Thermoleptolyngbya sichuanensis A183: one gene and its partner. Each later gene encodes a partner of the first gene's protein in a complex. Links are inferred from orthologs where the notes say so. Each region holds a gene or a part of one and is shown on either strand. Other genes may lie near its edges.

What was found.
Region 2: the proteins of hisF (region 1) and hisH are in contact, whole or in part, in a crystal structure (PDB 6RU0), measured with the Thermotoga maritima proteins. The link is inferred for Thermoleptolyngbya sichuanensis A183 from one-to-one orthologs. Residues at the interface, in WP_004080486.1 of Thermotoga maritima: Met1, Leu2, Ala3, Arg5, Ser40, Glu41, Asp45, Glu46, Ala70, Glu71, Ile73, Asp74, Ile75, Pro76, Phe77, Asp98, Lys99, Ser122, Gln123, Glu161, Thr195, Leu196, Asn247, Arg249, Glu251; in WP_004080484.1 of Thermotoga maritima: Asn15, Arg18, Arg22, Arg117, Leu118, Pro119, His120, Met121, Gly122, Trp123, Asn124, Asn134, Gly135, Tyr136, Tyr138, Val140, Tyr158, Glu180, Lys181, Ser182, Ser183, Lys184, Ile185.

What each region holds. Positions count from the first base shown.
Region 1 is NZ_CP053661.1:1,684,886-1,689,397, reverse strand. The notes cover bases 699-3,464. They hold hisF (imidazole glycerol phosphate synthase subunit HisF), read right to left. Parts: upstream 2,583-3,464; coding sequence 1,815-2,582; downstream 699-1,814. Other genes in these bases: HPC62_RS07115 (Get3/ArsA fold putative tail anchor-mediating ATPase NosAFP), read left to right, coding at 2,985-3,464; petP (cytochrome b6f subunit PetP), read left to right, coding at 2,782-2,976; HPC62_RS24285 (hypothetical protein), read right to left, coding at 1,289-1,624; HPC62_RS07135 (DUF423 domain-containing protein), read left to right, coding at 884-1,261. Also shown: cysS (cysteine--tRNA ligase), read right to left, coding at 1-625; more of HPC62_RS07115, read left to right, coding at 3,465-4,082.
Region 2 is NZ_CP053661.1:1,791,419-1,795,169, reverse strand. The notes cover bases 1-2,879. They hold hisH (imidazole glycerol phosphate synthase subunit HisH), read right to left. Parts: upstream 1,825-2,879; coding sequence 1,177-1,824; downstream 1-1,176. Other genes in these bases: HPC62_RS24045 (ABC transporter ATP-binding protein), read left to right, coding at 2,286-2,879; rsmD (16S rRNA (guanine(966)-N(2))-methyltransferase RsmD), read right to left, coding at 508-1,086; petG (cytochrome b6-f complex subunit V), read left to right, coding at 14-127. Also shown: more of HPC62_RS24045, read left to right, coding at 2,880-3,446; HPC62_RS07595 (IS1096 element passenger TnpR family protein), read right to left, coding at 3,452-3,751. UniProt on the Escherichia coli protein: IGPS catalyzes the conversion of PRFAR and glutamine to IGP, AICAR and glutamate. The HisH subunit catalyzes the hydrolysis of glutamine to glutamate and ammonia as part of the synthesis of IGP and AICAR.

The sequences.
Region 1 (4,512 bases):
GCCAGCCGGGTCGTCCCTTGCCCCAGGGCGAATCCCACTCCGGCTCACCGGGCTTTGCCGCCTTCCACAGGGCAAAATCTAGAGGATGGTGCTTTTTCGCCGCTTCCTCATCGACGCGGCCGCTGGCCCCGGCTTCCATCTGGTCGAGCCTGCGCCCCGACAGTTTGCCGTAGCTGGGAAATTTTTCGACAGCGTAGTATACGTCGCCGCCGGATTCGTAGGCATAGCCGCGATCGATTAGCGACTGGATGAACTCGACGATCTGCGGCACAACTTCGGTGGCCTTGGGATATACGTCGGCGCGGCGGATGTTCAGCCGATCCATGTCGTCCAGGTATGCTTGGATATAGGTTTCGGTGATGACGTTCCAGGGCACGTTTTCCTGGTGCGATCGCCGAATGATTTTGTCGTCAATATCGGTGAAATTTTGCACGTATTTCACCGCGTAGCCGCGCCACAGCAGATAGCGCCGCAGCGTGTCCCAGGCGATATAGTTCCGCGCATGGCCCACATGCGAATAGTCGTATACCGTCACGCCGCAGGCATACATCCTGACCACGCCGGGTTCCAGCGGCTCAAACGGCTCGACTCGTCGCGTCAGGGTGTTATACAAACGGAGAGACATGGAAGGCTTTATCGCAGGACATATAAACCATCAAATTGTATTGCAGATAGAGCCGCGCTTGAGCCAAACGCTGAGAACCTGCTACGGTGCAATTGGTGTGGATTCAATTGGTGTGGATTTTGGATTGCTAGTTGGTGCGGGGCTTTTAGCAGTTCGTTCTTAGTGCCATTTAGATAGCGTCGCTTGGAAGAATCGATCCGAGGCGTGTATCGAGGAATTGTATTGAGTTTTCAGCTAGAACTTATGAACCAGATGTCTATGAGCCAAATCTTTCTGGCGATCGCCTCTATTCTCGGCGGGCTGTCTGTGGCTGCTGGAGCCTTCGGGTCCCACGCGCTGCGGCCCAAACTGAGCGATCGTATGTTGGAAATTTTTGAAACGGGCACGCGCTATCAGATGTATCACGCGCTAGCGCTGCTCCTGGTGGGGCTATTGCTGCTGCGGGCTGAGGCGGGGCTAGGCTGGCTGAACGCGGCGGGATGGGCATTTGTTGCAGGGACGCTGATCTTTTCTGGCAGCCTCTACGCCCTCAGCCTTAGCGGTGTGAAAGTGCTGGGAGCCGTTGCGCCAATTGGGGGCACTGCGCTGATGGTGGGCTGGGGCTGCTTGGCGATCGCCGCCCTTAGCTTAAAGTAAAACCTGCGCTGCAAAGCTCAGACAAGCTCAGGGGTGAACCGCAGAAATCGCGCCCTGGAAGCGTCGGGCTGCGTCGGTCATTCCTGCATAGTTCACAATTGGTTCTTCCACAATCAGTTCGCTGGGAAACACAAACTCGGCGGTTTCGTAATACTGTTCTGTCCACTCGGCTCGTTGGGACATCTGATCCATGTAGCCGACGAAATGACCCACCAGGAAATACACCGCGACCAGCGCCGCTGCCGCCATCGAAACCAAAAAGCCCGCCAGCATCAGCGAAAACTCTTTACGGTCAAGCGCCTCCTGCATGAGGTGCAGTGCCCATGCCACCAGCGCTACGACGATGAACAGGATAAAAATCATTCTTATAGGAATGTAACGTTTTGTAATATTTCACATTGTAACAGTTCCTCAGAAAAGTGTCTCTTAAGGTAACCTAGAGATTTTGGGAAGAGGGAAGAACGAAGAGGGAAGAGGGAAGAGGGAAGAACGAAGAGGGAAGAACGAAGAGGGAAGAGGTTCGTTTTTCGTTTTTCGTTTTTCGTTCTTCCCATCACCCCCTAACCGTCACCTGCTGTCCCTTCAAATACTCCTTAATCTCGGCAACCGTAAGCTGGCCGTAGTGTAGCAGGGAAGCCAGCAGCGCCGCCTCTGCCTTGCCCTCGGTCAGCGCTTCATGGATGTGGGCGCAGGTGCCTGCCCCGCCGGAGGCAATGACTGGAATCTGCACCTGTTCGGCGATCGCCCGCGTCAGTTCCAGGTCATAGCCCGCCTGCGTGCCGTCTGCATCCATACTGGTCACCAGCAGTTCCCCCGCGCCGCGCTGTTCCACGTCCTTGGCCCAGGTGAGCGCATCCAGCCCCGTATTCTCTCTCCCGCCGCGCACATAGACATCCCAGCCGGGATTGTTGGGATCGGTTCGCCGTCGCGCATCGATGGCGACGACGATGCACTGATTGCCAAAGCGATCGCTCGCCCGGTTGATAAAATCTGGGTCGCGCACAGCTGAGGAATTGATGCTCACCTTATCGGCCCCTGCCCGCAGCAGTTGCTTGATCGTGTCTAGGGAGCTAATGCCGCCGCCCACCGTCAGCGGAATAAACACCTGCTCCGCCGTGCGATACACCACGTCATAGATGATGTTGCGGTCTTCGTGGGTGGCGGTGATGTCTAGAAACACTAGCTCATCTGCTCCGGCATCGTTGTAGACTTGCGCCAGTTCCACGGGGTCGCCCGCATCCCGCAGGTTGACAAAGTTCACGCCTTTCACCACGCGCCCCGCCTTCACATCCAGGCAAGGCAAGATTCGTTTTGCCAGCATTGCGATCGCCTATTGAAGATATTGAAGAGTCCACAAAAATTCAGCAAACATTCGACGAAATTTCTCTGCCCAAACTTCAGCCCTGCGCTGGTCTGAGAAAAAGCGCCACCAAGTCACCACAATATCGCTTAAATGGGGCGCAATACAGCGCAATAGACTGATACACTGGCTAATTGTTTGCCGATCGTTGAGTGTCGAGATGCAAATTGGTCAAAAGGTTCGGGTTCGTCGGTTGCGCGATCGCACGGGTCAAGCCGTCGTGAAGCACCTGGGGCAAGTGGGCGAGGTTCAAGATTTCAAAATGACGGATGGCAGCGGCGTGGGGGTCGTTGTGCAGTTTGATGACAAGTTTTCCACCTGGTTTTTTGAAGACGAGCTAGAGGTCGTTTCTTAGGGAGACGCATGAGTTTCATCCTGACGTTTTTGGGCAAAGGCGGAACCGGACGGACGACTGTGGCGATCGCCGCTGCAAAGCAATTCGCGTTGCAGGGTCAGCGGACGCTGCTGGTGGGACAAGACCCCGGCCCCGCCTTTGGTCTGCTGCTGGGTGCATCCGTCGGCGCAACGCCCCAGGAGATTGGCGCAAATCTGAGCGCCGTCCACCTGCAATCTACCGCGCTGATGGAGTCCAGTTGGGAGGAACTCAAGCGTCAGGAAGCGCAGTACCTCCGCACGCCGATTCTCAAAGCGGTCTACGGTCAGGAGTTGGGCATCCTGCCGGGAATGGACGGAGCGCTGGCGCTGAATGCCCTGCGGGAATTTGACGGCAGTGGCAAGTATGAGGTTATCGTGTACGACGGTGCGGGGGATTTGTCTACGCTGCGAATGCTGGGGATGCCGGAAATCGCCACCTGGTATTTTCGCCGTTTCCGCAAGGTGGTGGCGGATTCTGACCTGTGGAAAGCTGTGTCGCCCTTTGTGCAGCCCGTCGCCGCTGCGGTGCTAAATGTGAACTGGTCGGGCGATTTGTTTGACCAGCCCGCGATGCAGCAGAGCAATAATCTCATGGAGCGGGGCAAAGCGGCGGTCAATGATCCCAGCCGTGTTGCTGCCTATTTGGTGACGACGCAGGATGCGGCGGCGATCGCCACTGCCAAGTATCTCTGGGGCAGCGCCCAGCAGGTGGGGTTGACTGTGGGCGGCGTGATTCTCAATCAGTCGTCTGACGGGAGTGCGATCGCCCCAGAGTTTGCGCCGCTCCCGGTGACTGCGTTGCCAAACTATCCAGGGCAAGACTGGCAGCCTTTGATCGAGGCCCTGCCCGACTTTACCCAAGCAAGTCAGGCTCCCAGGGCGATCGCCGTCAATATTGCCGAGCGCAAGGTGGCTCTTTTCCTTCCCGGTTTCGACAAAACTCAGGTGAAGCTCATTCAGTCTGGCCCCGAAGTCACCGTCGAAGCAGGCGACCAGCGCCGCAATATCGCTCTGCCGCCCGAACTCAGCGGCCGCCAGGTGACGGGCGCTAAGTTTCAGGACAGCTTTTTGATTATTTCGTTCTAGGGCATGTTTTAAAACCCTTCGATCCCCCCTAGCCCCCCTTAAAAAGGGGGGAACTGAGCCGAACCACTCCGGAGGTCCCCCTTAATAAGGGGGATTTAGGGGGATCGACTCAAGGCAATCAACGACCTAGAAAGTTTTAAGACACTGCCTAGGACTGGCTCTAAGAGCTAATTTGTAAAGGAGCCTGAAAGCCTTGTTAATCAAGGATTTCCGAGAAACCGCTTTTCCTGGGCAAACATGACCTCAAAGCCACACATGCCAAGAGTTTCAGGCTTCTTAAGATTTGCTTCATAAATTAGCTCTAAAGTGCTACAGATTGACAGATTGAGTGAGCTGTTGTACTGGTTAATCAATCAACCGAAGCTCTCGGCAGGAGCATCCCACTTTCGATGAAACAGTCAACTGGCGAGCTGTCCATTGAGGTAGGCAC
Region 2 (3,751 bases), 110 kb from region 1 along the record:
AGGAGATCGAACCGTGGTTGAACCGCTGCTTTCTGGAATTGTGTTGGGCTTGATTCCCGTGACGCTGGCTGGTCTGTTTGTCGCGGCTTATCTGCAATATCGCCGGGGCGACCAGTTGGGTCTGTAGACACCCTCTGCCCGCTCTCCGTGTTGAGTTACTGTGTACACACAAGTCTTGTATGCCTAAGCGGCGATGCTTTGATCCCCCCTAGCCCCCCTTAAACAAGGGGGGGACTGTATCCGGAGTGACCCGCAGCAGGGAGAATTGGCTCGAAAGTCCCCCTTATCAAGGGGGATTCAGGGGGATCTTTCAGAGCTTGATATAGGCAGTCGAGATGTGTGTACGCAATAGCCAAGTGAGATCTCGCAGGGGACATTTGAGACGCACCCCAGCAACCCTTGAAAAAAACCTTGTGAACTACCGCTAGAAATTTCTGGAAAATTGTCGGAATGGAGGCCCTTTTGGGGGTCTCTTTTTATAACTTGCTCGACTCCTTCAACCCCCATTCACGCCAACCCCTCATCTTGCCACCCAAAAAACATCAGCGCCGTATTGCCATAGACCTTCTCGCGGCAGGGAACTAGGGGCGCGATGCGGGGCAGCAGGGTCGCTAGGGCCGTTTCAGAAAAGCGATCGCCCCCGTGTTCGACCGCCAGTTCGCCATCGGGGGCCAGAAGCTGATGACGGGCGATCGCCTCCAGTACGGGTTCATACAACTCACTGGCGTAGGGCGGGTCAAAGTAAATCCGGTCGAAGCGTTGCCCGCTCAGTTTTGGTAGCATTTGCCGCACATCGCCGCGCAGCAGCCGAAACTGCTGATCCGGTTTGGCGACAGTTTGCCAGTTTTCTGTGACCACGGCGGCGGCCCGCCCAGACTGCTCGATGCCCACGACCAGCACCGCGCCGCGACAGAGCGCTTCGGCCCCCATTGAGCCACTGCCGCTGCACAAATCCAGCCAGCGGCAGCCCTCGATTTCCCCTTGCCAAATATTGAACAGCGCTTGCCGTACCCGCGAGGGCGTGGGGCGGGTGTCGCCGCCAGGGAGGGTTTTAATCAGGCGGTTGCCATAGATGCGGAGAGACATGGTTAGTGGTCGGCAAAAAAATAGGGGGTCTGTTGCCCCCCGATCTCCAGTTTGGGTTCACCATAGGGCGATCGCCCCGACAGTCGGCAGCTAGCCGCGAATACCCGCAAGTTCTTTGGCCTGCACTGAGGCAACGAAGTTGGCCAGCAGCTTTAGCCCGGTGTCGGAGGATTTTTCGGGGTGGAACTGGACAGCCATCAGGTTGTCGCGGGCGATCGCTGCGGTTACGGTTTGCGACCCGTGGGTGGTCGTAGCCGCAATCACTCCTGCATCAGCAGGGTCGGCATAGAAGGAGTGGACAAAATAGACCCAGGGATCATCTGCAAGCTGGTTCCACAGGGGCAGATTGGGCTGCCGAAGCTGCAACTGGTTCCAGCCCATGTGGGGAATGGTGATGCCCGGTTCATAGCGGAAACGACGCACCCAACCAGGGACGATGCCCAGACCCGGTTCGCGTCCTTCTTCGCTGCCGTCCAGCAAGATTTGCAGCCCTAGGCAAATGCCCAGGAAGGGTTTGCCGCTGGCGATCGCATCTTTGAGGGGCGAGATCAGGTCGCGATCGCGCAAATGCTGAATTGCCGGGTCAAACGCGCCCACACCAGGCAGCACAATGGCATCTGCCCGTCCGATATCCTTGGCCGAATCGGTGACGTGGGGAGTGGCTCCAGCGTTGGCCAAGCCTTTGCAGGCCGAGTGTAGGTTGCCCATGTCATAGTCCACAACGGCGATCACGGTCATAACAGTTGCTCCTGGGTGGGTGGAGAATAATTTTCCTATTCTAAGCGCGGAGGCAAAACGAATGCCGGGTCTAAAGAGATTTGCAAGATTTGCTACATTTAATGGCTAAAACGTTGTCAAACTTGACTGAACGGGGGGAAGAGGGAAGAACGAAGAGGGAAGAGGGAAGAACGAAGAGGGAAGAGGCTGACTGCCTGACACATCTCTGGAAACCCCTGATTTCTCGTAGGGGACGCTGGCCCAAAAGCTCCTCTGACCAAGCCCTCCGGCTCCAACTCAGGAGCTATGGGCTTCGATCCCAAGACAACGAATTTTCTGGGCTTTCGGGACTTGTGTCAGGCAACCAGGGGAAGAGGGAAGAGGGAAGACCAGGTTTTCGTTTTTCGTTTTTCGTTTTTCCTTCTTTCGTTTTTCCTTCTTTAGATAGATGGAGAATAGAAAAATACTGCTCCTTTTGCTCTGTGGCTCGAATTGCGCTGAACCAAATTACGCGAATCTTTAATGCAACGACGGCGATCGCCGATATTACCTTTGAAGTCCCCGATGGGCAGTTTTGGGTGATGGTGGGGCCGTCGGGCTGCGGCAAATCGACGATTTTGCGGACGATTGCGGGGCTGGAGATGGCTACGTCGGGCGATCTGTATATTGGCGATCGCCGCGTGAATGACCTGCCTGCCCGCCAGCGCGACGTGGCGATGGTGTTCCAAAACTACGCGCTGTATCCCCACATGACGGTGGCGGAGAATCTGGCCTTTGGGCTGCGGATGCGGGGAGCGGATGTCCGCACGATCCAGTCGCGCATCGAAGCGGTGGCCCAGTCGCTTGGATTGACACCCCTGCTCGATCGCAAGCCAGGTCAACTTTCCGGCGGGCAGCAGCAGCGGGTGGCGCTGGGTCGGGCGATCGCCCGCAAGCCCCAGGCGTTTTTGATGGACGAGCCGCTGAGCAACCTGGATGCCCAACTGCGCGACGACACTCGTGCTGAACTGAAGCAACTGCATCAGCAGCTTGGCATCACCACAATCTACGTCACCCACGACCAGACTGAAGCCATGACCCTGGCGGATCAGATCGTCGTGCTAAACCAGGGCCGGATTCAGCAAATCGGCCCACCCCAGGAAATCTACCAGCAGCCTGCAAATCAGATGGTGGCGACGTTTGTGGGCAATCCGCCAATGAATCTTCTAAACGCGGTCTATTTAGAGAATAGGCTGCACATCGGCGAACAAGTCCTGCCCTGTCCCGCAGAGTTGCAGTCGGTGCTGGGCGATTCCCGTAGGGAAAGTGCGCCGCACCGCTTGCGCGAACGCGTCGCGAATCGCCCTGAACGCTCCATCAACCTGGGCATCCGGCCAGAGCAGTTGCAAATTGCGCCCGATGGGATTGCGCCCGATGGGATTGCGCCTGATGGGGAAGATGGCAGACTGGTGGCACAGGTGACGCTGGTGGAGCCGCTGGGCCGCGAAACGCTGGTGCGGGCAAAGCTGCCGGGGGTGGCGCGTCCGATCAACCTGCTGGCTGCGCCGGAGCGGGCGGTGCAGGTGGGCGATCGCCTCTCGCTGCGGTTCGACGAGCGGGCGCTGGTTGGGTTTGATCCAGAGACGGGCGATCGCCTCCGGTAGTCCTTCTATTCGTTTTCCCAGTTGGGAGATTGCTCCGGCGCTTTGCCGTGGCGCTCCAAAATCTTGTTGCTGCCCCGCTTGGGTTTTCCAGGCTGAATTTCCTCAAGCTGCACATTAAACTCCCAGCAGTCGCCAAAGTCGAATAGGTAAGTCATCGACATACCAGGCTGTAAAGGCAGGTCGCCAATCAGCACTTCGTTACTGGCTTTTCTGTCGCGCCAGTCGTTGTAGGGATGATGAATTTCAACCGTGCGACCCATCGCGTCTTTGAAGGAAAATAGATCGAGATGATCCGAGTCGAAATC